2 regions of the Pseudoalteromonas sp. SR45-6 genome follow, and region 1 is predicted to be linked to the other one. Evidence: predicted binding sites of a transcription regulator. Region 1 holds the regulator's gene; the other holds the start of a gene.
What was found. Region 1 encodes NrdR, which represses ribonucleotide reductase genes. Its sites were predicted from a motif close to AAACACNANATNTNGTGTTT; they were not measured.

Region 1 (15,317 bases):
AATTTATGGCTAAATTGCCAAGTTTAGATGCTGCGTTTAATGACCGTATTCAAAGTGCCGCAAGTGAAGGCAAAGTGTTGCGTTATGTCGGTACTATCAAACAAGGCCACTGCAAAGTAGGTATTGAAGCGGTAGATGAAAAGCATGCTCTGGCTGTTATTCGTGATGGCGAAAATGCCTTAGCAATTTTGAGTGCATACTATCAACCACGTCCATTTGTTATTCGTGGTTATGGTGCCGGCTCAGCAGTGACTGCGGCCGGGGTATTTGCTGACATCTTAAAAACGTTATCGCGCTAGGAGAGTATAATGATCGAAGTATATGCTCCAGCCTCAATCGGTAATTTTGCAGTTGGTTTTGATGCCTTAGGTGCTGCGCTTGCTCCTATTGATGGCACGTTATTAGGTGATGTTGTTGCGGTAAGTCCTAGCGAGCTTGACGAATTTATATGCTCTGGCGATTACGCAGATAAACTACCAAGCGATGCCAGTGAAAATTTAGCGTATCAGTGTTTAGTGCATTTTCGTGAACATGTAGCGCCAACCATGCCAAGCGTTAAACTGGAATTAAAAAAGAACTTACCAATTGGCTCGGGTCTTGGTTCAAGTGCTTGCTCTGTAGTAGCCACATTTGCGGCGCTGGATCAGTTTGCAGGTACTGCACTGAGCCAAGTGCAGTTAATTGAATTAATGGCTGATTTTGAAGCGATTGTCAGTGGCGGTCGTCATTACGACAATATCACTCCGTGTTACTTGGGTGGTTTGCAGCTTACTGGTGATTTAATTCCAAATAAATCAATTGCTTTACCGGTTGATGAGCGTTGGTATTACGTAGCGGCTTTTCCTGGTTTTTCACTTAATACCGCTAAAGCGCGTTCAGTGTTACCAAAACAGCTAAGTATGCATGCGAGCGTTGAATTTGCGCAGCGCTTATCAGCGTTTAGTACTTTATTGTTAACTAGCCGATTTGATGAAGCACTCTCCATCATGAGTGATGAAATAGCGGAGCCGCATCGTGCGCCACTGATCAACGGTTTTAGTGAAGCTAAAGCGGCGCTGCCAGAGTTTGGTGCTGAGATTGTCAGTATCTCAGGTGCTGGTCCTACATTATTTACCGTGTGCAAAACGCTTGAAGCTGCACAGCAATGCGCACAGTGGCTTGAACAAAACTATATTAATGAGCAAGGCTTCTGCCACATTTGTAAACTCGATAACGCCGGCACGCGTCAGCTATAAGAATTTAAGGAACTAATAATGCAATTACATAATTTAAAAGATGATTCTCAAAAAGTGTCGTTTGTTGAAGCGGTTAAAACAGGTTTAGGACGTAATCAAGGAGTATTTTTCCCTGAATCGCTCGCGCCTTTAGCTGATGTTGATAGTTTACTCGATATGGACTTTGTTACTCGTAGCAGTAAGATTTTATCGCATTTGATTGGTGATGAATTACCTGCTGATACGGTTGCACAAATGGTGCAAAATGCCTTTAACTTTCCTGTTAAATTAGTTGAAGTTGAAGACAATATTTATTGTTTAGAGTTGTTCCATGGGCCAACGCTTGCATTCAAAGACTTTGGCGGTCGCTTTATGGCTGAGTGCTTGGCACAATTTAGCCAAGGTGAAAAAACCACAATACTCACAGCAACCTCAGGGGACACTGGGGCAGCTGTTGCGCATGCGTTCTATAACAAGCCAAATATTGATGTGGTTATCCTGTTTCCAAAAGGTAAAATCTCATTAGCACAGCAAAAATTGTTTACTACTTTGGGTAATAATATCCATTGCTACGCTGTAGATGGTAGCTTTGATGATTGCCAAGCGATGGTTAAAAATGCCTTTTTAGATGATGAAGTTAAATCTCGCTTAGGTTTAAATTCAGCTAATTCTATCAATATAAGTCGCCTTGTTGCACAAGTATGTTATTACTTTGAAGCAATAGCGCAATTACCAAAAGAGCAGCGCTCCAAAGCACATATCTCAATACCTAGTGGTAACTTTGGTAATGTATGTGCGGCGATGATCGGTGCGGTGATTGGTTTACCGGTCGCTAAACTTAGCGCTACAACCAATCAAAATGACACTGTACCGCGCTTTATCCTTGATAAAAACTGGGCGCCTAATGCCACAATCGAGTCATTGTCTAATGCCATGGATGTGAGTAAACCTAATAATTGGCCACGTGTACAAACCATGCTTGATAACAAATGGTTTAGTTATGATGATTTTTATTCAACTAGTGTTGATGAAAATGATACCCAAGCAGTGATGAAAAAAATTCATCAAACAGGCTATGTTGCAGAACCACATACAGCGATTGCTTATCAGGGCCTAAAAGCTAACTTAGCAACTGATTCTGCTGGTATTTTTCTGGCAACAGCGCATCCGGCTAAGTTTAAAGAAAGTGTTGAAGAGATTTTAAATATTGAACTTGAAATGCCAAAACCACTAGCTGATGCATTAGCTAAACCATGCTTAGCCGAAGATATCGCAGATGATTACGATATCCTGCGTGAAATATTATTAGCTAAACTAGGTTAGTTTTTACCCGCTCAGTAAAACTAAAAATAAACGGCATATGTGAAAGCAATGTCGTTTTTTATTGCTTTAAATTGTACTTAATAGCAGTAATGGAAAATTAAACTATTGAACGTGAACGGCGGTTTAGAACTCGTAAACAAAAAATTAAAATGGCTATAAGGCAGATCATAATCCCTGCAAGTATAACTAATTCATTCGCTACCCAATGGATTAGGAGTAATCCGCACATAAATAAAATAAATGGTTTAAATTCATAATAATAAAAGTGTTTGTTAACTTTAATGCGATTTACTTTATGATCTTTACGCCGTGAATTTGAGCGTAATCGCCAAATGTTGGCACCATTGAAGAATAAAAAAATACCAATGGCTGTTGGTAAAACAGTGCTGAAAAGTAAAATGCAAAGTCCGCCAACAATGACATAACAATAAGGAATTGATTCGTAGATAGGTTTAGCTAGCATAGTAAATTAGTTCATCATCCATGATTACATTGGTATCATAATAGTGTAAACAATCGCGAATGCAACAGATTAAGGTATAAATAATGTAAATGTTATTTGCTTTTATTCATTAAAATTTCTGATGCTTTAATAAAAAAATATCATTACAAAAACACTGTGAATTAAATTCAATCCCTGTTTTAATATGTTCATCTTTACACCATAGGCAAATTGACGTTTTCAGCGTATAATTCAGCCTTCAAAATACCATACACGTTGCCCTAGGAGCCCCCATGTTAGAACGTAGCATGAATATTTCGGATTTCGATCCAGAGTTATTTGAAGCAATCACTAAAGAGACTGCTCGCCAAGAAGAACACATCGAGCTTATCGCATCTGAGAACTACTGTAGCCCACGCGTACTAGAAGCGCAGGGTTCACAGCTAACAAACAAATATGCTGAAGGTTATCCGGGCAAGCGTTACTACGGTGGTTGTGAGCATGTTGACGTGGTTGAACAACTAGCGATTGACCGTGCAAACGAATTGTTTGGCTCAGATTATGCTAACGTTCAGCCTCACGCAGGTTCACAAGCAAATGCTGCTGTGTTCTTAGCTTTATTAGATGCTGGCGATACAGTGTTAGGTATGAGCTTAGCTCATGGTGGTCACTTAACGCATGGTTCACATGTAAGCTTCTCTGGTAAGCTTTATAACGCAATCCAATACGGACTTGACGAAGCGACTGGCGAGATTGATTACGCACAAGTTGAAGCACTTGCACTTGAGCACAAACCAAAAATGATCATCGGTGGTTTCTCAGCATACTCAGGTATTGTTGATTGGGCTAAATTCCGTGAAATCGCTGACAAAGTAGGCGCTTACTTGTTTGTTGATATGGCTCACGTTGCAGGCCTTATTGCTGCTGGTGTTTACCCAAGCCCAGTACCACATGCACATGTTGTTACTACAACTACGCATAAGACATTAGCCGGCCCACGTGGTGGTTTGATTATTTCTGCTTGTGGCGACGAAGCTATTTATAAAAAGCTTAACAGTGCAGTATTCCCTGGTGGCCAAGGTGGTCCTTTATGTCACATTATCGCTGCCAAAGCAGTGGCATTTAAAGAAGCACTACAACCAGAGTTTAAAGTATACCAAACTCAAGTTGTGAAAAATGCTAAAGCTATGGTTGCAGTAATGCAAGAGCGCGGTTATAAGATCGTATCTGATAAAACAGAAAACCACTTGTTCTTACTTGATCTAATTGATAAAGACATCACTGGTAAAGACGCAGATGCGGCTTTAGGTAATGCTAATATCACCGTAAATAAAAACTCAGTACCAAATGACCCACGTTCACCGTTTGTAACGTCTGGTTTACGTATTGGTTCACCGGCAATCACACGCCGTGGTTTTAAAGAAGCTGAGTCTAAAGAGCTTGCTGGCTGGATCTGTGACGTACTAGACAACATCAACGATGAGTCAGTACAAGCACAAGTAAAAGAGAAAGTTAAAGCAATCTGTAAAAAATTACCTGTTTACGCTTAATTGAGTTACAAACAGTAATTTAGATCACAATAGCCTAGTTTTTTGCTATTATAAAGGCCGCCTAAAAGCGGCCTTTTTTGTTTTTAACGGAAGCTGATACCTATGCATTGTCCATTTTGCACCGCAAAAGATACCAAAGTGATTGACTCGCGTTTAGTGGGAGGTGGCCACCAAGTAAGGCGACGCCGTGAATGCAATGAATGTCATGAACGCTTTACTACCTTTGAAGGCGCAGAACTTGTAATGCCTCGGGTGATCAAACAAGACGGTAGCCGTGAACCTTTCAATGAAGATAAACTCCTTAATGGTCTACACCGTGCATTAGAAAAACGCCCCGTCAGTACCGAGCAAGTTGATGAAGTGGTCAATATTATTAAATCGCAATTACGTGCCACCGGCGAGCGTGAGATTTCCAGTCACCTGATTGGCGAATGCATTATGGAAGCGCTGAAAAAACTCGATAAAGTCGCTTACGTCAGATTTGCATCGGTATACCGTTCATTCGAAGATATTCGTGAATTTGGTGAAGAAATTGCCCGTTTGGGAGAGTGATATGAACCAATATCAGTTTAGCGAACAAGATTTCTCTTATATGACCCGAGCGATTGAGCTTGCCAAACAAGGATGCTTTACTACCACCCCAAACCCAAACGTTGGCTGTGTATTAGTAAAAAATGACGTTATTGTTGGTGAAGGTTTTCATCAAGTTGCCGGCCAAGGCCATGCTGAAGTGAATGCATTAGCAATGGCGGGTAGCCAAGCCTTTGGTGCAACTGCTTATGTCACGCTTGAACCTTGTAGCCATTTTGGTCGCACACCGCCGTGTGCCGAAGGTTTAAAAGCTGCTGGCGTGGTAAAAGTAATTGCTGCTATGGTTGATCCAAACCCGCAGGTGGCCAGTAAAGGTTTAGCTATTTTAGCGGACGCGGGCATTGAGGTTGCGTCAGGTTTGTTAGAACAACAAGCAAGGCTGTTAAACCGTGGCTTTTTAAAGCGCATGGAGCAAGGTATGCCATTTATTACCTGCAAAATGGCCGCAAGCCTTGATGGTAAAACGGCACTTAAAAACGGTCAAAGTAAGTGGATAACTGGCCCTAAGGCTCGCCAAGATGTGCAACTACAGCGCGCACAAAGCTGCGCTATTTTAACCGGCGCGGACACAGTATTAGTTGATAATGCAAAACTCAATGTTCGTGTTGATGAGCTGCCAGAGCCGTTACCAACGCAATTACCTGTACGCCAACCTGTACGTATTATTATTGATTCACAAAATCGTTTAACACCTGAGCTAGCATTATTTAGCATTGCCAGTGAAGTAATTATTCTTACCACTGAACTTGATAAATCACAGCAATGGCCTCATTACGTAAGCCATATTGTAGTACCAGAAAAAAATAATAAAGTTGATTTAGTGGCTGCCATGAAACTTCTAGCGCAGCAACAGTTTAATCATATTTGGTTAGAGGCAGGGGCAACCTTAGCGGGCCAAATGACTGAATGTAATTTAATTGATGAATATATTGTTTATCTGGCGCCGAAGTTGTTAGGGAATGACGGCAAAAGCTTACTAAACTTTACAGAGCTGACAAGTATGCAAGACGTTGTTAATTTATCAATTAATGAGTGTGTGTGTATCGGTGACGATATTCGTATCACGGCGACACCACGCAAAGCCTCATCTAAACCAAATAATTAAAGAGTAACCACTATGTTTACTGGGATCATCGAAGCGACGGGCACTATTAGCGAGTTACAACAAAAGCAAGGCGATTTAGCTATCCGCATTAAAAGTAATAACCTTGATATGGCCGATGTAAATTTAGGCGATAGCATTGCAACTAATGGGGTTTGCTTAACGGTTGTGGCCAAGCACAGTGATGGATTTAGCGCTGACTTATCAAATGAGACGATCAGTTTAACGGGATTTGCTCACTATAAACAAGGGCAAACTGTAAACCTTGAGAAAGCCATGCAGCCAGTATCTCGTTTAGGTGGCCACTTAGTTTCAGGGCATGTTGATGGCATCGCGACTATTACCGCAATTACGCCTAATGCGCGTGCCGTTGAGTACTGGTTAAGCACCGATGTAGAACTAATGAAATATATTCCTTATAAAGGCTCGGTATGCATTGATGGTATTAGCCTAACAGTAAATGCAGTAGCAGATAATAAATTTAAACTGACAATTGTGCCGCACACTAGTGAGCAAACAACTATTGCTGATTTTAAAGTAGGCACGCAAGTGAACTTAGAAGTAGATCAAATCGCGCGTTATTTAGAGCGTTTGATCAAAGGGGCAGAGCAGCCAGCTAGTTCAGATATTTCGATGAGTTTACTCGCCCAAGCCGGTTTTATTAAATAAACGCACTCCACAACTTACACGAGCAGATTATGAATTTACACAGCGCACAAGAAATTATTGATGACATTAAAGCCGGTAAAATGGTTATTTTAATGGATGATGAAGACAGAGAAAATGAAGGCGATTTAATTATCGCAGCCGAGCACATTAGTGCTGAAGCGATCAATTTTATGGCCACTCATGGTCGCGGCTTAATTTGCCTAACAATGACTCAAGAGCGCTGTGAGCAACTTGATTTACCATTAATGGTAAAAAACAATGGTGCGGCATTTTCGACTAACTTTACGATGTCGATTGAAGCATCGAAAGGTGTGACTACGGGAATTTCTGCTGCAGATCGCGCTCGTACTGTGCAAGCTGCGATTGCCAAAGGTGCTGTACCAAGTGATATCGTTCAACCTGGGCATATCTTTCCTATTATGGCACAACCAGGTGGCGTATTAACGCGTGCCGGTCACACTGAAGCCGGTTGTGATTTAGCCCGCTTAGCCGGTTTAGAGCCTTCATCAGTAATTGTGGAAATTCTTAATGCTGATGGCACCATGGCGCGTCGTCCTGATTTAGAAGTATTTGCTGAGCAACATAATATCAAAATTGGCACTATTGCTGATTTAATTGAATACCGTAACATGAATGAAACCACTATTGAGCAAGTGGCAAAATGTAAGTTGCCAACCGTACATGGTGAGTTTGACTTAGTTACTTATAAAGATACCATTGACGGCCAGTTACATTATGCGCTGTTAAATGGTGAGGTTAAAACGAATGAACCAACCTTAGTACGGGTTCATTTAAAAAGTACCTTCAATGATATTTTGTTATCTGATCGCAGTGCCGATAGAAGCTGGGGCTTGTCAGATGCCATGGCTTATATTGCAAAGCATCAAGGTGTGTTAGTTATTCTAGGTAAGCAAGAATGCACCGAAGAACTAGAAGCGACAGTCAAAGCGTTTGCTGCAGAAGATGCTGGTGAGACGGTAGCGCATCGTAAATTCCAAGGTACTTCACGCACCGTAGGCGTAGGGTCACAAATTTTAGCTGACTTGGGCATTGAAAAAATGCGTTTGATGAGCTTACCTAAAAAGTACCATGCGTTATCGGGCTTTCACTTAGAAGTGGTTGACTACGTAGAGCCACAATAAGCACAACGCTTAAACTAGGCTATTATTTTATTTATATGGTATGATGCGCAGCAATTTTTGCGCAATCGCAACCGCTTGAACTTATTTTTTAGGGTTATCGAATGAAAATTATTGAAGGTAATAAATACGCTCCTGGCAAGAAATTCGCTATCGTTATTTCTCGTTTTAATGACTTTATTGGTAGCAGCCTATTAGCTGGTGCTGTTGATGAATTAAAACGTACTGGTGGTGTATCTGATGATGATATTACCGTAGTTTATGTACCAGGTGCGGTAGAATTACCTTTAGCGGCGAAACGCGTTGCAGCAAAAAAAGAGTATGATGCAATCATCGCTTTAGGCGTTGTGATCAGAGGTGGTACACCACATTTTGATCTTGTCGCTGGCGAATCAAATAAAGGCTTAGCGCAAGTGTCGCTTGAGTATGATATCCCGATTGCATTTGGCGTATTAACCACTGAAAGCATTGAGCAAGCGATTGAACGCGCTGGCACTAAAATGGGCAACAAAGGCGGCGAAGCTGCTTTAGGCGCACTTGAAATGGTTAATGTGTTAGATAAAATTTAAGTTTAAGGAATTTTTGTGAAACCAGCAGCAAGACGTAAAGCACGTATCTTAGCACTTCAAGCCGTTTATTCTTGGCAATTAAGTGGCAATGCCATTGCCGATATCGAACAACAAATGTTGATCGAAAACGATGTGACTAAAATTGATGTTGAATACTTTAAAGATCTTTCGCGTGGTGTTGCTATAAATCATAAGCAACTAGACGAAGCAGTATCGCCACATTTAACTCGTCCATTTAACGAGTTAGACCAAGTTGAACGCGCTATTTTACGTTTAAGCAGCTATGAGCTGAAATTCCGTGAAGATGTACCTTATAAAGTTGCTATCAACGAAGGTATTGAGCTTGCTAAGATATTTGGCGCTGAAGACAGCCATAAATTTGTTAATGGTGTACTTGATAAAGCGGTAAAGCATTTACGTAAGTAATGCGACCGTAAAAGGAGAGCCGGCATAGGCCGGCTTTTTTGTGTATGAAGGAATTTGAATTAATAAATCGCTACTTTAAAGGTCGTGGCATAATTCGTCGCGATGTTAATTTAGGGATTGGTGACGATTGTGCATTGGTTACTGTTCCTGAAAATTGTCAGTTAGCGATTACCACCGATACACTGGTAGCAGGCGTACACTTTTTTGATGACATCGATCCGCGTGCATTAGGCCATCGTGCTCTTGCCGTAAACTTAAGTGATTTAGCTGCTATGGGGGCTGAGCCTACGTGGGTTTCGGTTGCTTTAACGTTGCCAAATATTGATGTTGAGTGGCTGGAAGAATTCACCGAAGGCATGCATGAAATCGCAGAGTATTTTAATGTGCAAATCATTGGTGGCGATACCACGCAAGGGCCGTTAACAATTACTATTTGTGCTAAAGGTACAGTGCCTGCAGGTAAAGCACTGCGCCGAAGCGGTGCTAAAGTAGGTGACTGGGTTTATGTTACAGGGCCGCTAGGTGATGCCGGGCTTGCGATTGAAGCTCGTAAGCAAGAGATTAAGATTGCTCCAGAGCACTTAAGGTACGTTAATCAACGATTTGATTACCCAACTCCGCGTGTTGCTGCGGGGCAAGTATTACGCGGTTTAGCATCATCAGCGATTGATATCTCAGATGGTCTATTGGCAGATCTTGGGCATATTTTAGCTCTGTCGCAAGTTAGCGCTTGTATTGATGTGAATAAAATACCAACCTCGGATGCATTGCGTGCTACTTTAGAACGAGATCAACAACTGCCGTTTATCCTCAATTATGGCGATGACTATGAGTTGTTATTTACGGTACCTGATAGCAATAAAAGTATGCTGGAAATGAAATTGCGCCAGTATGGTGTAGATGCAGCCTGCATTGGACAAATAAAAAGTGGTGAAGGCGAGGTTGAGCTGATGCTCGATGGCGAAAAATTAGCATATGATGATGCTGGTTTTGAACACTTCACCAAGGAGTCGGTTTGAATAAACCTGCATTATTTAATTTAAAGCGCCCTCATCAATTTTTTGGTTTGGGCTTTGGTTTAGGGTTAGCGCCTAAAGCGCCGGGTACGTTTGGTACCTTTGCTGCGCTACCGTTTATTTTTACTACTATGTATTTCCCGCTGTGGTTACAAATTGTATTTGCGGTAGTTATTAGTATTTTTGGTATATGGGCATGTGGCAAAACCGCTGATGATCTGGGAGTACATGATCATCCCGCGATTGTATGGGATGAAGTTGCCGGATTTTACATTACCATGATCGGAGCTGCATTAAGTTGGCAGTCTTTGTTAGTGGGTTTTTTGTTATTTCGTTTTTTTGATATCGCTAAACCAGGTCCTATTCGCTTTCTTGATAAGCGGGTTCATGGTGGTGTAGGTATTATGGCGGATGATGTTTTAGCTGGTATATTTTCTTTAATTTGTGTTCAGGCATTGTTTAAAATGGGTTATTTGCCCTTTTAACCTTAGTTTTGCAACGAGGTATTGACGTTATGATGCGATTTTTATTGGTTATTATTGTGCTGTTCTGCAGTATGCCAAGTAAGGCGTCAATTACCGACTATGTTGTAAAACAATGGAATATGCAAAATGGCTTACCATCGCAGTCACTTAAAAGTGTCGTGCAAGATAAGCAAGGCTATATGTGGCTGGGAACTCAGTTTGGCCTCAGTCGCTTTGATGGCAATACATTCACTAATTACAACACCTTAAATAGTAATTTCTTACCCAGTAACGGCATTAATAAATTACTAGTCGATAGCGAAGGCTATTTATGGATTGGTACTAAAGATGGTATTGTGGTCATCGATCCCACCACTATGGCAGCGCAAGAGTTTAGTGTAAAAGGCCCTGTACGCGATGTTATCGAAGATGCGAAAGGCAGTATTTGGATAGCAGCGAATGGCCTGTACTTTGTATCTCGCAATCAGATCAATGTCAGCGCAGTGCATGACTTACTAGTCCCTGTAATGAGTGCCAGTTCAGTAAAGCAGATTGTTGGTACTGTCAGTCAGCTGGCATTATCGCCAGAAGGGATCTGGCTGGTGAATGAACGATACTTGCTACGGTTAACTAATTCCTCCTCTGATTTTGCAAAATTACGCTTAGAACTAACTGCTAAGGTATCTATACCTGAGCGTTTAGCACAAACGATTATTCATGATTTAGCATGGCTGGAAGGCAACTTATATTTAGCGTCAGAGCTCGGTGCTTACTTTTTAGATTTAGATGACGAGTTAAGGCCCTTTCCACTGCCCAATGCGAATAACTCAGCGGTTTATAAATTTATGAGTGACTCAAATGGAGCACTGTGGATTTCGACCTATGGGCGCTTACTGTTTCGAGACAACTCCGGCGATTGGCAATGGGTTGAACCGAGCCAACTTGACCAAAGTATTTGGTTTGCTGATTTATATCGCGATAATGATAATAATATTTGGCTTGCGAGTTTTAGTGAAGGATTATGGCTTGCGCACGAAGGCCGAATAGAACGTCACTCAGCTATATCACAAATGACCGAAGCGGTTATGGCCATTAGCCAAGCGCCCGATGGGAGATTGTGGGTCGCTAACCGCAGTGGTGTAGGCTACTTTGATTTAGATAAAAACTTTATCAATCAAATCCCAAGTAATCAATACGGACGTGCAGCCGTGCATGATTTACAGTTTGATGGCTCACGTTTATATATCGCCACTGGACGTGGTGTGTATATTTATGAAAACAACACCTTGTTCACTGTCCCTGGACGCGCTTTAAAAGATAACCCGGTGTTTGCGATTAGTCGCTCCAGCAAAGGAGGCTTTTGGCTTGGTACTGGCCGGGGTATGTATCGGCTTAGTTACGGTGGTTTAACCCCATTTGCTTATAACGCATTTTTAGGCAGTAAGTTTATTACTTATGTCGTTGATGAAGCTAATTTTGGTTTAATTGGCACTAGCAAAGGCGCTTACTACTTTACTGATCGTGGTATTGAAAAAATTGGCGATCAAACTAGTCTTGAAAGTGCTTATGTTACAAGCATCTTAAACATTGATGGAGTTGGTATATTAATCGGCTCATTAAATGATGGTTTATTTTATCGAAGCACACAAGGGCATTGGCGTCAGTTAGATGCTACCAATGGCTTACCTTACGGTTCTATTTTTAGTTTACGTTATGATGAAAAGCTCAAGCGCATATGGGTTAGTACCATGAAAGGTGTCTACCGAATGCCGGTTGAACAGTTTAGTACCGATATTGAAAGCTTAAAAGTAGAGCAGGTTATTTCGTCATACGATCGTCAACTTGACGGTAAGGCCAGCCAGTGTTGTACCGGCCTTGGCCATGACGCTGTGGCGGAGTTAGGTAATTCAATGTGGTATCCGAGCCTACAGGGGGTCGTGGAGATCCCTAAGGATATTGAGCTGTTTGGCGTTAAACCATTACAGCCAAAGGTTGAGAGTTTAAATACTGGGATACGTAAACTTGCAACAGCTGCATTAGGGCGTAATCCTGAATTAGAAATCGATGAACGTGATATCACCCTTAAATATACAGCGATAGACTATTATGCACCGACCAGTATTGAGTTTCGCTATCGTTTAACTGGTTTAGACAGCGATTGGCGTTATGCTAATACCCGTCGTGAAGCTATTTATACCAATTTACCGCCTGGTGCATTTTTGTTTCAACTTGAGGCTAAACGACAAGGTGAAGGCTGGCAGAAGGCGCAACGTACGGAATATTCATTTGTGGTACCAAGACGGTTTGATGAAACAATTTATTTTCGGTTGTTGATCACTGGTAGTTTTATTTTATTATTTTATTTAGTGTTTTGGGTATTTAGAAAGCAAGAGCGCCGTAAGCAAACCGCGCTTGAAAGTCTGATCACGGAGCGCACCGGGGAGCTGCGACAAGCTAATGATAAGCTAAATCAAGTTAACTCACAGCTAAAGCTTATGAGTCACTCAGATGAGCTTACTGGGCTGAGAAGTCGTCGCTTCTTATTTGATCAACTACCAAAAGATATAGAGCACTTTCAGCGTAACTCACAATCATTACAAGCGCAGGGAAAATCCTTGGTGTTGCTAATCATTAATTTTGATAATTTTAGCCGCATTAATGACGCTTATGGACCGATTGGTGGTGATAGTTGTTTGCAGCAAATGGCTGCATTGCTTAACTCTCGTACCCAAGGATCTGATTATGTTGCCCGTTGGAGTGGTGATGAATTCTTGTTACTGCTACGTGACTTTAAACGCACTGCAATCGATAGTTATGTTGCGCAGCTATGTAAAGTAATCGCTGATCACACATTTAAGTTGCCCAGTGGTGACAGTATAAACTTGACCGCATCGATTGGCTTTTCATTTTACCCATTACCATTATTAGGTGGTCAGGTTATTGGTTGGGAAACCTCTGTCAACTTAGCGGATATCGCGCTACATCAAGTTAAAAAGCGCGGTGGCGATGGTGTTGCAAACATCACCTTTGATGAACAATTAGATGCCTTTGAGTTTGAGCAAACCAACAATGTTGAGCAACAACTGAGTGTATTACAAGCTAATGGTTTAGCAGATATCAAAGTGTGGATGCGCTAATTGGCTAATTATGCGTTTGCTTATTCTAAGACTGCTGTTAGTTAAAGATAAGAAATGCCTTAACTCGAAAAGTTAAGGCATTGGGAGGCCAACTAAAGGCAGTTAATTTAACTGTCCTTGATGGTTAGCGATTTAGCCAGCTTGGTAAAATAGCAACAGACTCAGGAGCTGTGAATGAGTAGCTTACGCTGGCTGCAATATCACCGCTGGGGCTATTGAGAATATTATCAAACCGCATGACTAAGCCATTTGATTTTTCGGCTACGTATAAATGATTGCCGGTAAACATAATATCGACAGGATTACCGAGCATGGTTGCAGGTCCGGCGATATTGACACTGACATTGTTCAAACCTGATCCGGTTCCTGCATTATTTAATACAAATAATTTACCATCAGTGGCGTCAGCGGCACTGCCTACATCTGAGACAATTAATGAGTCACTTAGTGGATCGTAATCAATGCCATGTATATTGGTAGGGGCTGGGAATGCGACTCCTGCTGTTGCGGGTGTAATTAAGCGATCTTCCCCGGTTACAGTGCTCATACCCGCCATTAGCTTGCTTTTAACTTCATCAAAAACAGCAATAGTCCCATTGGTTAATGCCACAAATGCTCTATCAGTAGTGACATCATAGTCAACATCCCATGGACGTGCACCACCGCTTGCTGTGAGCGTCAAAAGGGGCGTTACATCACCCGTAGTACATGTTGAGAATATTAATATTCCCGGTGTTGTGGCATTGTTTTCAGCGACAAAAATCATCCCACTGTCTGATGCTACATCAATACCTTTTGGCGAGATTAGGCCGGTATTACTGCCGCTGATGATAGAATCTTGGCTTAGTGTAAATACCTCGCCATCACGGTGCATCGCGACTTTATTGGAAATAACAATTCCACCTACAGAGGTTGTGCTGTTATCAAAGCTCGCATAGCTGTTACCGGCTTTATCAAAGGCAACACTTTCGATTGTTTGACTTGCATTATAACTGCCAATTTCACTTGTTAACTGTGCATTTAGACGTGAAATTTGTCCTGTTGTAGGGCCTGCCGCGCTTGGATTACTACTTACAGCAATACCCATCAATGGCATATTAGTCATATAACTGTCAGATACATCAGGCATATCATTATGCATCACTGTTGCGGTTATTGACTCTGGCTTAATCGTTGCGGTGACGCTATCTGGACTAATGTCACCACTGACGCCATTAAAGATATTGCTAAATACCAGAATTGCATCATTAGATTTTTCTGCAACGCGTAAGTCGCTACCAGTCAGGCTGATATCCACAGGGTTACCAAGCATAGTAGCAGGGCCAGCGATACTGCGAGCAACCGTGGTATTGCCAGTAGCAAGGGATGCGTTGTTGATCACAAATAATGCGCCGTCGGTTGCATCACTGGCACTGCCGACGTCAGAAAGTACTAATTTATTTGTATCAGCATCATAAACGATACCATGAATATTAACGGAAACTTTGTTACCGCTTGCATCACTGGGTGTGATTGTACGAGTTGCCATAGCGGTAAAGCCACCATCTACATAATTATCGTATACTGCAACATCACCATTAGTGAGTGCCACATATAAGCGATCGTTTATATCATCGTATGTTACATCCCACGGTTTTGCGTCTGTAACTGTACTAGCTAAAGGCGCTGCATTTCC
Region 2 (15,317 bases), on a different contig from region 1:
ATCAGATGCACCATCACGGGTGTTATGGTAGTAAAGGGTTTTAACGCCAAGTTTGTAAGCACCCAGTAAATCTTGTAATAAGACCTTCATTGGTACTTTACCACCTTCAAACTTATTTGGATCGTAGTTAGTATTGGCAGAAATTGTTTGGTCAACAAACTTTTGCATAATACCCACTAATTCTAAATAACCTTTATTTGATGGGATATCCCACAATAATTCATAATTATTTTTAAGGCGTTCATACTCAGGTACAACTTGTTTTAAAATACCATCTTTACTGGCTTTAACACTGATATGACCACGTGGTGGTTCAATACCATTAGTTGCATTTGAAATTTGCGACGATGTCTCAGATGGCATCAACGCAGATAACGTTGAGTTACGCATACCATGCTCTTTGATATTGGCACGTAATGTATCCCAATCTAAATGCAATGGTTCATCACAAATTTTATCCAAATCACGTTTGTACGTATCGGTTGGCATAATACCTTGCGAATACGTTGTTTCGTTAAATTTAGGACATGCACCACGTTCTTTAGCCAGTTCATTTGAGGCTTTCATTAGGTAATACTGAATTGCTTCAAATGTTTTGTGAGTCAATGCATTGGCACTGCCATCAGAATAACGTTTGCCATTTTTAGCAAGGTAATATGCGTAGTTGATTACGCCTATTCCGAGTGTACGACGGCCCATCGTTGCATTATGTGCTGCTGGCACCGGGTAGTCTTGGAAATCCAGTAAGTTATCAAGTGCACGTACCGCAAGTTCTGCAAGCTCTTCAAGTTCATCCAGTGACTCAATCGCACCTAAGTTAAAGGCCGACAGCGTACACAGTGCAATTTCACCTTCTTCATCATTAACATTGTTAAGTGGTTTAGTTGGCAATGCAATTTCTAAACATAAGTTAGATTGGCGAATTGGTGCCACTTTAGCAATGAATGGGCTGTGTGTATTACAGTGGTCAACATTTTGTAAATAGATGCGGCCAGTGCTAGCACGCTCTTGTGCAAACATTGAAAACAGCTCAATAGCTTTAATACGTTTTTTACGAATTGACTCGTCTTGTTCATATTGTACGTAAAGACGATCAAATTCATCTTGATCTTCAAAAAATGCATCATATAAACCAGGCACATCAGACGGGCTGAATAATGTGATGTAATCATCTTTGATCAAACGTGAGTACATTAGTTTATTAAACTGTACACCGTAATCTAAATGACGAACGCGGTTATCATCAACACCACGGTTGTTTTTAAGCACTAATAAGTTTTCAACTTCTAGATGCCAAAGTGGATAGAACAGGGTTGCTGCGCCACCACGGACACCACCTTGCGAACAACTTTTAACAGCCGTTTGAAAGTGCTTATAAAACGGGATACAACCGGTGTGGTATGCTTCACCATTGCGAATAGGGCTACCTAGTGCGCGAATACGACCAGCATTAATACCAATACCTGCACGTTGCGATACGTATTTTACAATCGCTGATGAGGTTGCATTAATTGAATCTAGGCTGTCACCGCATTCAATCAGTACACATGAACTGAATTGACGCGTAGGGGTACGAACTCCCGCCATAATAGGCGTAGGTAATGAAATTTTGAACAATGACACTGCATCGTAAAAACGCTTTATGTAGTCTAAACGCGTTTCTTTTGGGTAATCAGAGAACAAGCTTGCCGCAACTAAAATATATAAAAACTGTGCGCTTTCATAAATTTCACCCGTAACACGGTTTTGTACTAAATATTTACCTTCAAGCTGTTTAACAGCAGCATAGCTGAAGTTTAAATCACGTCCATGATCAAGGTATTCATCCAGTTGATCAATTTCTTGCTCTGTGTAGTCAGCTAGTAAGTGTGCATCGTAACGCTTATCTTCAACTAACTTAACGATATGATCATACAAGCGCGGTGGCTCAAATTGACCATAGGCTTTTTTACGCAAATGGAATACAGCTAAGCGGGCTGATAAATATTGATAATCAGGCGACTCTTTAGAGATCTGATCAGCGGCCGCTTTGATGATGGTTTCATGGATGTCTTCAGTACGAATACCATCATAAAACTGGATGTGCGATTTCAGCTCAACTTGTGAGACAGACACATTATTTAGACCTTCGGCGGCCCAAGCAATAACGCGATGGATCTTATCTAAATCAAGTGACTCTTTACGGCCGTCACGTTTGCTTACAGATAGCTGTTGGTTCATAGTTTTGCCTGTATTCCTTGGGATATAATATTTTTTAGTGACACATTTTTCTTAAAATAAATTTTTTATTGCAATAAAACTGTATTAGCGCGAATTTAATTGAATAACATTTAGCCACAACATCTGGTGTTCATCAAATTCTAGATCACAAGATAGTGTGGTATGCGATCATTTGCAAGGGGCATAAACGCCCCTAATTGTGGATAACGTTGGGATAACACGCTTGTGTTAGTAGCCATTAACCTTTGACCATCTGATTAAAATGAAATTTATAAAAATCAACTGATGATCGATTAAATTTACGCATTTTAAAAATAAATTTTGGCTGCTTTTTTTATCAACAAACAATGTGCAAAAAGTAACACGATCACAATATGTAGTGGTTAAAATTTGACATGGCACTATATATGGTTAAATGCATCAATAGGTGATTGCCAATTAAAATCGGCTTGCCAACTCAATGCTTCAGCTTCACTAGGGATGTAGCCCCACAACGCAGCAGCGCTGTGCATGTTTGCAGCCTTGGCTGCAATTATGTCACGCTGCGCATCACCGATATACAAACAACGATTCGGATCAACATCTAACAGTTGGGCTGTATGCAGTAAAGGTAAAGGTGATGGTTTAGCGATATCGAGGGTGTCACCACTGACAATTGCCTGTGCATCTTTGAGTTCAGCAATTGCAGCAACTAATGGAATAGTCAAAAACTCAGGTTTATTAGTCATGATCCCCCATTTGATCTGTTGTTGATCAAGCGCGATCAATAATTGTGCAATTCCAGTAAAGCATTGACTATGGGTGGCAATATTATCTGCGTAGGCCGTTAATAGCTGCTGGCGTAAGTCAGCTTGATTTGGGTGATCGTGCCATTGCTGACCAAATCCAGCTGCAAGCAGCGCCATTGCACCGTTAGAAGCTGCAGGACGATATATATCAGCGGTTACTAATGGTTGGTTATGATCAGCGAGTACGTAATTTAGCGCAGCCCCTAAATCATCTGCGGTATCGAGTAATGTACCGTCTAAATCAAAAATAAAGGCGTCGTAATCAATTGCGGGGGTTGCTGTGTTAAAACCAGCCATTACGCTAGTTTCTCAAAATGCAGAATATAATTAACGCTTACATCGGTATTTAAGCTGTACTGCTTTGATAAAGGGTTATAACTCAATCCCGCACTAGCACGTACTTTGAGGCCTACTTGTTCTGCCCATGCAATGAGTTGTGCTGGTTTGATAAACTTTTTGTGATCATGGGTTCCATCAGGCACCATCTTCAATAATTTTTCCGCCCCGATAATTGCGTACAAATATGCTTTTGGGGTTTTGTTTAATGTAGAGAAAAATACATCAGCACCAGGTTTCGCTAATTCTGCTACTGCATGAATGATAGATGCAGGGTCTGGCACATGCTCTAACATTTCCATACAAGTAATTGTATCAAAGCGGGCAGGGTGTTCGCTGGCATACTGTTCGGCAGGTATTTTTATATAGTCAACGTTTACACCGGTTTCTAAACTGTGCAGTTTCGCAACGGTTAACGGCTCTTGACCCATATCAATACCAGTCACATGTGCGCCCATTCGCGCCATACTTTCACTCAATATACCGCCACCACAGCCGACATCGAGTGTTTCTTTGTCGAATAAGCCTTTGGCCTTGTCGGCAATAAAATCTAATCTTAATGGATTAATTTCATGAAGGGGTTTAAATTCGCCTTCACGATCCCACCAACGCTCAGCGATGGCTTCAAACTTTGCAATTTCTGCACTATCTACATTCTGATGTTCGGTCATAAAAAACTTCCTCGTCAATCTCAGGCCATTATATAGGGGTAAATTAATAAATCGCAAAGATTTAGCGCCTGTAAATCTAAATAAATTGTGGTAGCATGACTTGGTAATAATAACTAAATCCCCGCAAGCGCCCATATGTGGCACTTTCGTGGGTCAATACTGAAGGAATGTGATATCAAATGACTGATTTCGCCAATGAAATTCTGCCAGTCAATATTGAAGACGAGTTAAAAAACTCCTATTTAGATTACGCAATGAGCGTAATAGTAGGACGAGCACTACCAGACGTACGTGATGGTTTAAAACCTGTTCACCGCCGCGTTTTGTTTGCTATGAACGAGCTTAATAATGATTGGAATAAGCCTTACAAAAAATCAGCCCGTGTGGTTGGTGATGTAATTGGTAAATACCATCCCCATGGCGACAGTGCGGTGTATGACACAATCGTACGTATGGCCCAGCCATTCTCTTTACGTTATATGTTAGTTGACGGCCAAGGTAACTTTGGTTCAGTTGATGGTGACTCAGCAGCAGCAATGCGTTATACCGAAGTCCGTATGGCGAAAATGTCTCATGAGCTTTTGGCTGATCTTGAAAAAGAGACTGTTGATTTTGTACCTAACTATGATGGTACAGAGCAAATTCCTGACGTATTACCGACCAAAGTTCCTAACTTATTAGTGAACGGTTCATCGGGTATTGCGGTAGGTATGGCGACGAACATTCCTCCTCATAACTTAACTGAAGTTGTGAATGGCTGTTTAGCACTTATTCAAAACCCTGAATTAACCATTCATGAACTAATGGATTATATTCCGGGCCCAGATTTTCCAACTGCGGCAATTATCAACGGTAAAAAAGGCATTGAACAAGCCTATTTAACTGGCCGTGGCAAAGTGTACATGCGTGCACGTGCGGAAATTGAAGTTGACGAAAAAACCCATCGTGAAACGATCATCGTTCACGAGATCCCTTATCAAGTAAATAAAGCCCGCTTAATTGAAAAGATTGCTGAGCTTGTTAAAGATAAGAAGATTGAAGGCATTAGTGCATTACGTGATGAATCAGATAAAGACGGTATGCGTATCGTTATCGAGATCAAACGTGGTGACGTAGGCGAAGTGATCTTAAACAACCTGTATGCACAAACTCAGTTACAAACTGTGTTTGGTATGAACATGGTTGCGTTGATCAATAACCAGCCTAAGTGTTTCAACTTAAAAGAAATGCTTGAAGAATTCATCATTCACCGCCGTGAAGTAGTGACTCGTCGTACGGTATTTGACCTACGTAAAGCCCGCGATCGTGCACACATGCTTGAAGGCTTAGCAATTGCACTTGCTAACATTGACCCAATTATCGAGCTTATTCGTAACTCACCAACGCCAGCTGAAGCTAAAGTAGCACTTGCTAGCCGCCCGTGGGAATTAGGTAATGTAAAAGCCATGCTTGAAAAAGCCGGTGAAGCAAATGTTGCCCGTCCAGATTGGTTAGCGGATGACTTAGGCATTCGTGATGGTCAGTATTATATTTCTGAGCAACAAGCCCAAGCAATTCTAGATTTACGCTTACACAAGCTTACTGGTCTTGAACATGAAAAGATTCTAAGCGAATACCAAACGTTATTAGATTTAATTGCCGAGCTTTTATATATTCTTGCTAATCCTGAGCGTTTAATGGAAGTTATCCGCGATGAGTTAGTTGAAATTAAAGAGCAATACGGCGACGAACGTCGTACTGAAATTAATGCAGCGGCTCATGATATTAGTCTTGAAGACTTGATCACAGAAGAAGACGTAGTAGTAACCCTATCTCACGAAGGGTATGTGAAGTATCAGCCATTGTCTGATTACGAAGCACAGCGCCGTGGTGGTAAAGGTAAATCAGCAACCAAGATGAAAGATGAAGATTTCATTGAACGTCTACTAGTTGCTAATACTCACGATACTATTTTATGTTTCTCAACGGCAGGTCGCTTATATTGGCTTAAAGTGTATCAATTACCACTTGCCAGTCGTGCAGCCCGTGGTAAGCCAATTGTAAACTTATTGCCGCTTGAAGCAGACGAACGTATTACGGCTATCTTGCCAGTACGTGAGTATGAAGAAAATAAATACATCTTTATGGCAACTGCATTTGGTACCGTGAAGAAAACACCATTGACTGCGTATAGCCGTCAACGTGCTAGCGGTATTATTGCCGTTAACTTAAACGACGGTGATAGCTTGATTGGTGTCGATATCACTGATGGTAGCAACGAAATCATGTTGTTTACTGATGCTGGTAAAGTTGTTCGCTTTAAAGAAGCCGAAGAATCACCTGTTTTAGATGAAAACGGCAACCCAGTACTTGATGAAAACGGTAACCCGGAAATCAAGTTCAAGGGTGTTCGTCAGATGGGCCGAACTGCAACAGGTGTTCGTGGTATTAAGATGGCTGAAGGCCAACGTGTTGTATCATTAATTGTACCTAAGACGAATGGTGCTATCTTAACCGTGACAGAAAACGGCTACGGTAAGCGTACATTGCTCAGTGACTACCCTGCTAAGAGTCGTGCGACTCAAGGTGTGGTATCAATCAAAGTAAGTGAGCGTAACGGTGCTGTAGTTGGTGCTGTACAAGTTGACGATAACGATGAAATCATGATTATCTCTAATCGAGGTACTCTGGTGCGAACTCGCGTTAATGAAGTTTCTACCGTTGGGCGAAATACCCAAGGTGTTATTTTGATAAGAACTATTGACGAAGAGCAAGTAGTTGGTTTACAACGTATCGAAGAGATCGAAATCGATGAGCTTAACGCTATTATCGAAGGTGAAAGCGTTGAACTAGTCGACACTGTTAATGATGACGCTGGGGATAATCCTCCAGAGGCATAACATTAATCATTAAAGCGGCTTCGGCCGCTTTTTTTTACTATAAAAATCAAAAAAATTAATTGTTAAAATTAGCAATTAAAAACAATTGTTAAATTACTGGAATGAGGAAAGGTAATGAGTATATATAATTTTTGTGCTGGGCCTGCAATGTTACCGCCAGCTGTGATGGAAAAAGCACAAAAAGAATTTCTTGATTGGCAAGATTTAGGTGTATCGGTGATGGAGATCAGTCACCGTAGTAAAGAATTTTTAGCATTAACGGCACAATGTGAAGCAAGCTTACGCCGGTTAATGAATATCAGCGATGAATTTGAAGTGCTGTTTATGCATGGCGGTGGTCGAGGCCAATTTGCTGCAGTGCCACTGAACCTGCACCAAGCAGGTAAAGACGCCGTATATTGTGAAAATGGTGTGTGGTCTAAAGGTGCGGTTGACGAAGCGGTTAAATTTACTACCGTCACTGAGCTTGATGTCCGTAATGACACAAATGAGCAATTTTCTATCAAACCAGTTAGTGAGTGGCAATTTCCAGCCGATCCTTCATACATCCACTATTGTCCAAATGAAACCATTGATGGCATTGAAGTGTTTGATGTACCAAGTCACCCAACAGCGCCGATCGTTGCAGACATGTCATCAACTATTTTATCGCGTGAGTTTGATGTTGATCAGTTTGATTTAATTTACGCTGGTGCACAAAAGAATATTGGTCCATCAGGCCTTGCCATTGTGATTATTCGTAAAACGTTGCTTGAGCGTGAAGGGGTTGCAAAGCCAGGTATATTTGATTACGCACTCGAAGTAAAACAAGGCAGCATGTATAACACGCCACCTACGTTTGCTTGGTATTTAGCGGCAGAAGTATTTGACTGGCTTGAGAAAAATGGTGGTGTTAAAGCCATGGAACAGCAAAATATAGCAAAAGCCGAACTGCTGTACGGCTTTATTGATGAATCACCGTTTTATAGCAATAAGGTTGCTAAGCATTGTCGTTCACGTATGAATGTGCCTTTTTGGCTCAATGATGAAAGCTTAAATGCACAGTTTTTAGCCCAAGCAAAAGAAGCTGGCTTACTTGCACTTGAAGGTCACCGTATTGTTGGCGGTATGCGTGCGAGTATTTACAACGCCATGCCACTTGCCGGTGTACAAGCGTTAGTTGACTTTATGGCGAAATTTGCCAAGGAGCACAGTTAATGGAGCAGTTACGCTTAGAGCCAATTAATCTAGTAAATGGCAGTGTTACCTTACCTGGCTCAAAAAGTTTATCAAATCGTATTTTATTGTTAGCGGCACTTGCGCAAGGCACAACGGTTGTAGAAAACTTATTAGACAGTGATGATATTCGTCATATGCTTGGTGCATTAAAATTATTGGGCGTTGATGTCAGTCTTAATGATGATAAAACTGTAGCCACTGTAAAAGGTGTTGGCGGGCAGTTTTTGACTCCAGCTGAGCCATTGTTTTTAGGTAATGCAGGCACTGCGTATCGCCCACTGACTGCGGTTTTAGCCGCTGTGAAGGGAAACTATGAACTAATTGGCGAGCCACGTATGGAGGAACGTCCAATTGGTCACCTAGTTGATGCATTACAAGCGCTCGGTGGGGATGTTAGTTATTTAAAAAATAAAGACTATCCGCCACTTAAAATTGTTGGTGGGCAAATTAATGGCGGCAACGTTGCAATTGATGGCAGTATTTCGAGCCAATTTCTTACCGCATTATTAATGGCTGCGCCGTTATTTAATGGCGATACGTGCATTACAATTAAGGGTACGCTGGTATCTAAACCGTATATTGATATTACCTTAGATGTAATGGCTCGCTTTGGCATATCGGTAACTCACGATAACTATAAAACCTTTACTGTAAAAGGTGCGCAGCAATACCAAGCTGTTGAGCGTATTATGGTTGAAGGGGATGCATCAAGTGCATCTTACTTTGTCGCTGCGGCGGCAATTGCCGGTGGTGAAATAGAGATCAAAGGCGTAGGCGCAAAATCTGTGCAAGGCGATATTGGCTTTGCAAAAGTGATGGAGCAGGTCGGTGCTAAAATAGATTGGTATGACGAGCGCTTAGTGGTACGTAAAGGCGAATTAAAAGGTGTGGATATCGATGCCAATGCTATTCCTGATGCGGCGATGACCCTTGCGACAGTGGCGTTATTTGCAGATGGTCCAACCGCTATTCGTAATATCTATAACTGGCGCGTAAAAGAAACTGATCGCTTACATGCAATGGCGACGGAGCTGCGTAAAGTGGGCGCTGAGGTAGTTGAAGGTGAAGATTTCATCGAAATAACACCGCCAAAACACTTTAACGATGTGGCGATTGATACCTATGACGACCACCGTATTGCGATGTGTTTTGCCATGGTAGCTGTAGGCGGCAAGCCAATAACTATCAATGATCCTAAGTGTACATACAAGACATTTCCAACATTTTTCAATGTACTAGCATCAGTTAGTCAATAAATGACTAAAGTTGAAATATAAAAAGTTACATACAAAAAGCGGATATATTTAATTAAGTAACGTATAATGTCGCAGTTTTATTTTGGTGTGCATTGCAGGAGGTTTAAATGCAGGCGTTATTAATGCCCGTGATCACCGTTGATGGCCCAAGTGGTTCAGGTAAAGGAACTGTTTGTCGCTTGTTAGCCGATAAATTAGGGTGGGATGTACTGGATAGTGGCGCGATTTATCGCGTATTAGCACTAGCAGCACTTCATCACCAAATTGCACTAGACAACGAAGAGGCATTGGTGCCTTTAGCTGCTAACTTAGATGTGCAGTTTTTAGTTGATAGTCAAACTAACGCTGGAAAGGTTATTCTGGAAGGTGAAGATGTATCAACAACAATTCGAAATGAAGAAGTAGGAGCTGCCGCTTCAAAAGTAGCAGCCTTACCGCGCGTTAGAGAAGCATTATTACGGCGCCAACGTGCATTTCGAACTGAAAATGGGCTAATAGCCGATGGCCGCGATATGGGCACTGTGGTGTTCCAAGATGCTCCATTAAAAATTTATTTAACCGCTAGTGCAGAAGAACGCGCGCGCCGACGTTTTGTTGAGTTGAATGAACGCGGTCTTGATGTTACACTAAGTGGTCTATTAGAAGATATTCAAGCACGTGATGACCGCGATATGAATCGTGCCGTTGCGCCGCTTGTACCAGCTGACGATGCTATTGAACTCGATACTAGCGAGCTTAATGCACAGCAAGTGTTTGATAAGGTTATGACTTTATTAGATGCAGCGATCGTCGAAGGTAAACTTCCAAAACGACGATAAACTATTTATGCGCCAGCAGGATGCCAGTGCTATTTTAACAACCCCATGCAGCATGGTTGCTTATTGGTAATAATATATGAGACGTATATTCGTATGTCAGAAAATTTTGCGCAGTTATTTGAAGAAAGCTTAAAGGGTTTTGAAGCAGAGCAAGGCTCTATCGTTAAAGGTACAGTTATCTCTATCGAGAACAACATTGTACTTGTAGATGCTGGTCTTAAATCAGAAAGTGCTATCCCTGCAGAGCAGTTCAAAAATGCTGCTGGTGAACTAGAAGTTGCTGTTGGCGACGAAGTAGATGTTGCACTAGATGCAATTGAAGACGGTTTCGGTGAAACTATCCTTTCTCGTGAGAAAGCGAAGCGTCACGAAGCGTGGATCCGTCTTGAGAAAGCATGTGAAGAGCAAGAGACTGTTACTGGTGTTATCAACGGTAAAGTTAAAGGCGGTTTCACTGTTGAAGTTGATTCAATCCGTGCTTTCCTACCTGGTTCACTTGTTGATGTTCGTCCAGTACGTGACACAACTCACCTTGAAGGCAAAGAGCTTGAATTTAAAGTAATCAAGCTTGATCAAAAACGTAACAACGTTGTAGTTTCACGTCGTGCAGTTATCGAATCTGAAAACTCACAAGAACGTGAAGAGCTTCTTGCTAACCTTGTTGAAGGTCAAGAAGTTAAAGGTATCGTTAAGAACCTTACTGACTACGGTGCATTCGTTGACCTTGGTGGTGTTGATGGTCTACTACACATTACTGATATGGCGTGGAAGCGTGTTAAGCACCCTTCAGAAATCGTTAATGTTGGCGACGAAATCGCAGTTAAAGTTCTTAAATTCGACAAAGATAAAACTCGTGTATCTCTAGGCCTTAAACAGCTTGGTGAAGATCCATGGGCAGCTATCGCTGGTCGTTACCCAGAAGGTTCTAAACTTTCTGGTCGTGTAACTAACCTTACAGATTACGGTTGCTTCGTAGAAATCGAAGAAGGCGTTGAAGGTCTAGTACACGTTTCTGAAATGGATTGGACTAACAAGAACATCCATCCTTCTAAAGTTGTTAGCTTAGGCGACACTGTTGAAGTTATGGTTCTTGAAATCGACGAAGAACGTCGTCGTATTTCACTTGGTCTTAAGCAATGTATTGCTAATCCTTGGCAAGAATTTGCTCGTCTTCAAAACAAAGGCGATCAAGTTACTGGTAAGATCAAATCAATCACTGACTTCGGTATCTTTATCGGTCTTGACGGTGGTATTGACGGTCTTGTACACCTTTCAGACATTTCTTGGAATACACCTGGCGAAGACGCTGTACGTGAATTCAAGAAAGGCGACGAAATCACTGCTATCGTATTGCAAGTTGACCCAGAGCGTGAACGTATCTCTCTAGGTGTTAAGCAAATCGAAGCTGACCCATTCAATAACTACCTTGATGCAAACAAAAAAGGTGCTATTGTTAAAGGTAAAGTGACAGAAGTTGATGCGAAAGGCGCAACTGTTGAACTTATCGAAGGCGTTGAAGGTTACATCCGTGTAGCTGATATCGCTCAAGAGCGCGTTGAAGATGCAACTACTGTTGTTTCTGTAGGCGACGAAATTGAAGTGAAATATGTTGGTGTTGATCGTAAGAACCGCACTTTAAGCCTTTCAGTTAAAGCTCTTTTCGAAGCAGAAGAGAAAGAAGTACTAGAAAAGCTTAAGAAAGAAGAGCCAGTGTTCGAAAACGCAATGGCAGCTGCATTCGCAAATGCACAAAAAGACTAATTAATCAGTCTTAATTGGAAGGGCAGTGTTGCCCTTCCTTTATCTCTTTTTAAGGAAACGTTATGACTAAGTCAGAATTGATAGAACAATTAGCCGAGCAACACGCGCATGTACCTGTGAAAGATGTTGAGAATGCTGTTAAAGAAATTCTTGAACAAATGGCCGGCTCATTATCAAGCTCAGATCGTATTGAAATCCGTGGCTTTGGTAGTTTCTCATTACACTTTCGTTCACCTCGCACAGGTCGTAATCCAAAGACTGGCGACACGGTTGAGTTAGAAGGTAAGCACGTACCACATTTTAAACCAGGCAAAGAGTTACGAGATCGCGTAAACGCGAGCATTGCCTAGTTATTTAGTTGGAGTAGTTACTTGTTTAGGGTATTAAAAATTATCCTGGTAGCAATATGCTTAATTTTTGCATTTGTACTTGGTTCGCAAAATCCACAGTTAGTGCAAATAAATTATATTATTGCCAGCAATACTTTACCCCTCGCAATGATAATAAGTATCTGCTTTGCTTTAGGTGTCGCAATTGGTTGTTTTATTAGCTTTAAATTGTTTTCGCAATTAAAGTGGCAAAACTATCGTTTGAAAAAAAAATTAGCGCCTGAAAAAGATAATAATAAGCTTGTTGCTAATAAAGACACCTAACTATGATTGAGCTTTTGTTTTTACTTTTACCTGTTGCGGCTGGTTATGGCTGGATCATGGGTAAAAATAGCGCTAAAAACCAAGCTCATCAACTTAATCGTCAGATCACATCTGAATACAGTAAAGGCTTAAAGTTTTTACTCGACAGAGAGGAAGATCAAGGCCTTGAGCACCTCATCAACTTGCTTGAAGTCGCCGCTGACTCTGTTGAACATTATTCTACATTAGCAACGATGTTTCGCCGCCGAGGTGAATTAGATCGTGCAATAAAAATCCACGAATTACTGCTCAAACACCCAAGCCTTAATGAACAACAAGCTGCTGCTAGTCGCCTTGAACTTGCTGAAGATTATATTATGGCGGGTTTGCTTGATGGCGCCGAAGAACATTTAGTGTGGTTAGTAAAAGCCAACCACAGTGATGCATTAGAGCCGATACTTAATTTATATTCGCAAACACGCGAATGGGAAAAGGGTATCAATATGTTCGAAGCACACAGTGATTTATTTTCAAAGCCGCAACATTTCAAAGCCATCGCTAACTTTTATTGTGAAGCTGCGTTGCTTAGCAATGATCCGCAAATTATGCGCAAAGCCATTAGCCTAAATCATAAAGCGATCCGTCCATTATATGAATTAGGTAAATCAGCATTTGCAAAAGAAGATTACGTAAAAGCAATTTATTATTGGCGTGAGCTGATCTGTAGTTTCACTTTTTTTGCTCCCTTGTTTATAGATGATTTAGCTCACAGTTATGAGCAATTAAACCTAACCCACCAATTTCATGAATTATTACAGCAGCTACTTGATAAGGGTGGGGTGCTAATAAAAATAAAACATTGCCAAGCATTACTTGAGCAAGGGCATACCGAACAAGCAATTAAATTTTTAACTGATAGTTTAAAACGTCAGCCGACAATTCGTGGCTTTAGTTTTTTATTACAGCTATTAGCAAAACAAAATAATGATATTAAAGATGTACTAGACCAAATAGATAAACTGGTCACATCTTATATTGCGACCAAGCCAGATTTTCAGTGCCAACACTGTGGCTTTACCAGTCATACAATTTATTGGGTTTGTCCTTCGTGCAAACATTGGGAAACCATAGTACCGAGCCGTGGTTTAGACGGTTTTTAGTTTTCTATAAAAATATTCACTTACTTCTACAATCAGTTTTAGGAAAGTTATGTCTCTCGAACATTCAAAAAAAGTTCTTATCGCCCTCGATTACGATGATCAGCAAACCGCTTTAAACTTTGTAAAGCAATTATCGCCTGATACATGTCGTTTAAAAGTAGGCAAAGAAATGTTTACCTATTTTGGACCTGCTTTTGTAAAAGAATTAATTGACCTTGGCTTTGACGTATTCTTAGATTTAAAGTTTCATGATATTCCAAATACGGTTGCCAAAGCGGTTACCGCAGCTGCCAAAATGGGTGTTTGGATGGTTAATGTTCACGCCAGTGGCGGTGTTGAAATGATGACTAAAGCCAAACAAGCGCTTGAGCAATTTGGTGATAAAGCGCCATTATTAATTGCCGTTACCGTTTTAACCAGTATGGATGAAAACGAACTAAAGCGTTTAGGTGTTGAAAAAACGCCTGCTGAGCAAGTTATCTATTTAGCAAAACTTGCAAAAGAGTCAGGCCTTGACGGGGTAGTGTGCTCAGCACAAGAAGCGCAAAGTTTAAAGGCTGCTTTAGGGAAAGAGTTTAAATTAGTTACGCCAGGTATTCGCCCAGCGGGCAGTGATGCAGGCGATCAAAAGCGTATTATGACACCAAAGCAAGCGATTGAAGATGGCAGTGATTACCTAGTTGTTGGCCGTCCAATCACACAAGCCGCAGACCCTGTTGCAACATTAAAAGAAATTAATGACTCGATAAAATAAACAGCGGTCTTTTAATTGGTACTATTACTACTATTACTAAGAACAAAGAGCAAAGTATTTACTTTGCTCTTTCTGTTTCTGGGTATACAAACTTAATAACTTGGCGATGAATAGGCTGGAATATGTCAGTTGCGGTTATTCAAAACACAATGTGGCAAAAGGCAAGACGCGACCCCATTTTCCGCGACCCCATTTTCCGCTTCGGCTACCCGATTAGGCTTTATTGGTGATCCCAAAACTTATAGTTTAATGATTTCTCTAGGGATTCTATTTTATTTTTAATCTGGGCTGCACCTGAAGATGAGATTTCACCTTTTTTATGCATTTTTGATATGCTTTCTTTTGTTTTTCTGCGCTCACTAAATCGTTGTCGATTTAGGTCTATACCTTGTGTAAAGCTCTTAGATATAAACTTTAAAATGTCTTCATACTTTATACAGAACTCTATGTATGGTTTAACAGAGTCTGTTATGTCTAGCCACTGACTATTCTGGTCAGCGATTTTATCGAAATCACATGATTTTATAATTGTACTATTCGGAATTCCAGTATTTTTAATTTTACTATCAACATAGACTTTACGTGCTAATTCAGAGCAATATGAGAATTTTTTGGCTGGTTTTCTTTTTGGTAAAATCACATACGGTTGCTTAATATAATAAGCGCACGTCTTACTAAGTAGCTCATTGTCCTTTTCTTTTAACCCTTTAAATCTAATAATACGCCAATCATCTTTAACGTCTTTTAAAACTTCAGAGATTAGTTTAAGCGAAACACCTATTTTAGGCACTGCATCTATACATATAAAATCAGCTTGAACAATC

Region 2: a site for NrdR is predicted at 2,333-2,352, ahead of nrdA (class 1a ribonucleoside-diphosphate reductase subunit alpha). Genes of this name have one in related genera too.

What each region holds. Positions count from the first base shown of each region.
Region 1 covers NZ_JACJDM010000012.1:11,517-26,833, reverse strand. The annotation lists gene thrA (bifunctional aspartate kinase/homoserine dehydrogenase I) at 1-299, shown strand, start outside; gene thrB (homoserine kinase) at 309-1,235, shown strand; gene thrC (threonine synthase) at 1,254-2,537, shown strand; gene glyA (serine hydroxymethyltransferase) at 3,273-4,529, shown strand; gene nrdR (transcriptional regulator NrdR) at 4,632-5,081, shown strand; gene ribD (bifunctional diaminohydroxyphosphoribosylaminopyrimidine deaminase/5-amino-6-(5-phosphoribosylamino)uracil reductase RibD) at 5,083-6,225, shown strand; gene H5158_RS07770 (riboflavin synthase) at 6,238-6,891, shown strand; gene ribBA (bifunctional 3,4-dihydroxy-2-butanone-4-phosphate synthase/GTP cyclohydrolase II) at 6,921-8,033, shown strand; gene ribE (6,7-dimethyl-8-ribityllumazine synthase) at 8,135-8,599, shown strand; gene nusB (transcription antitermination factor NusB) at 8,615-9,025, shown strand; gene thiL (thiamine-phosphate kinase) at 9,070-10,044, shown strand; gene H5158_RS07745 (phosphatidylglycerophosphatase A) at 10,041-10,526, shown strand; gene H5158_RS07740 (ligand-binding sensor domain-containing diguanylate cyclase) at 10,556-13,642, shown strand; gene H5158_RS07735 (hypothetical protein) at 13,767-15,317, opposite strand, start outside.
Region 2 covers NZ_JACJDM010000068.1:2,163-17,479, reverse strand. The annotation lists gene nrdA (class 1a ribonucleoside-diphosphate reductase subunit alpha) at 1-2,220, opposite strand, end outside; gene H5158_RS20080 (HAD family hydrolase) at 2,622-3,305, opposite strand; gene ubiG (bifunctional 2-polyprenyl-6-hydroxyphenol methylase/3-demethylubiquinol 3-O-methyltransferase UbiG) at 3,305-4,015, opposite strand; gene gyrA (DNA topoisomerase (ATP-hydrolyzing) subunit A) at 4,195-6,894, shown strand; gene serC (3-phosphoserine/phosphohydroxythreonine transaminase) at 7,009-8,091, shown strand; gene aroA (3-phosphoshikimate 1-carboxyvinyltransferase) at 8,091-9,368, shown strand; gene cmk ((d)CMP kinase) at 9,476-10,186, shown strand; gene rpsA (30S ribosomal protein S1) at 10,280-11,947, shown strand; gene ihfB (integration host factor subunit beta) at 12,010-12,297, shown strand; gene H5158_RS20040 (lipopolysaccharide assembly protein LapA domain-containing protein) at 12,319-12,600, shown strand; gene lapB (lipopolysaccharide assembly protein LapB) at 12,603-13,739, shown strand; gene pyrF (orotidine-5'-phosphate decarboxylase) at 13,789-14,493, shown strand; gene H5158_RS20025 (hypothetical protein) at 14,714-15,317, opposite strand, start outside.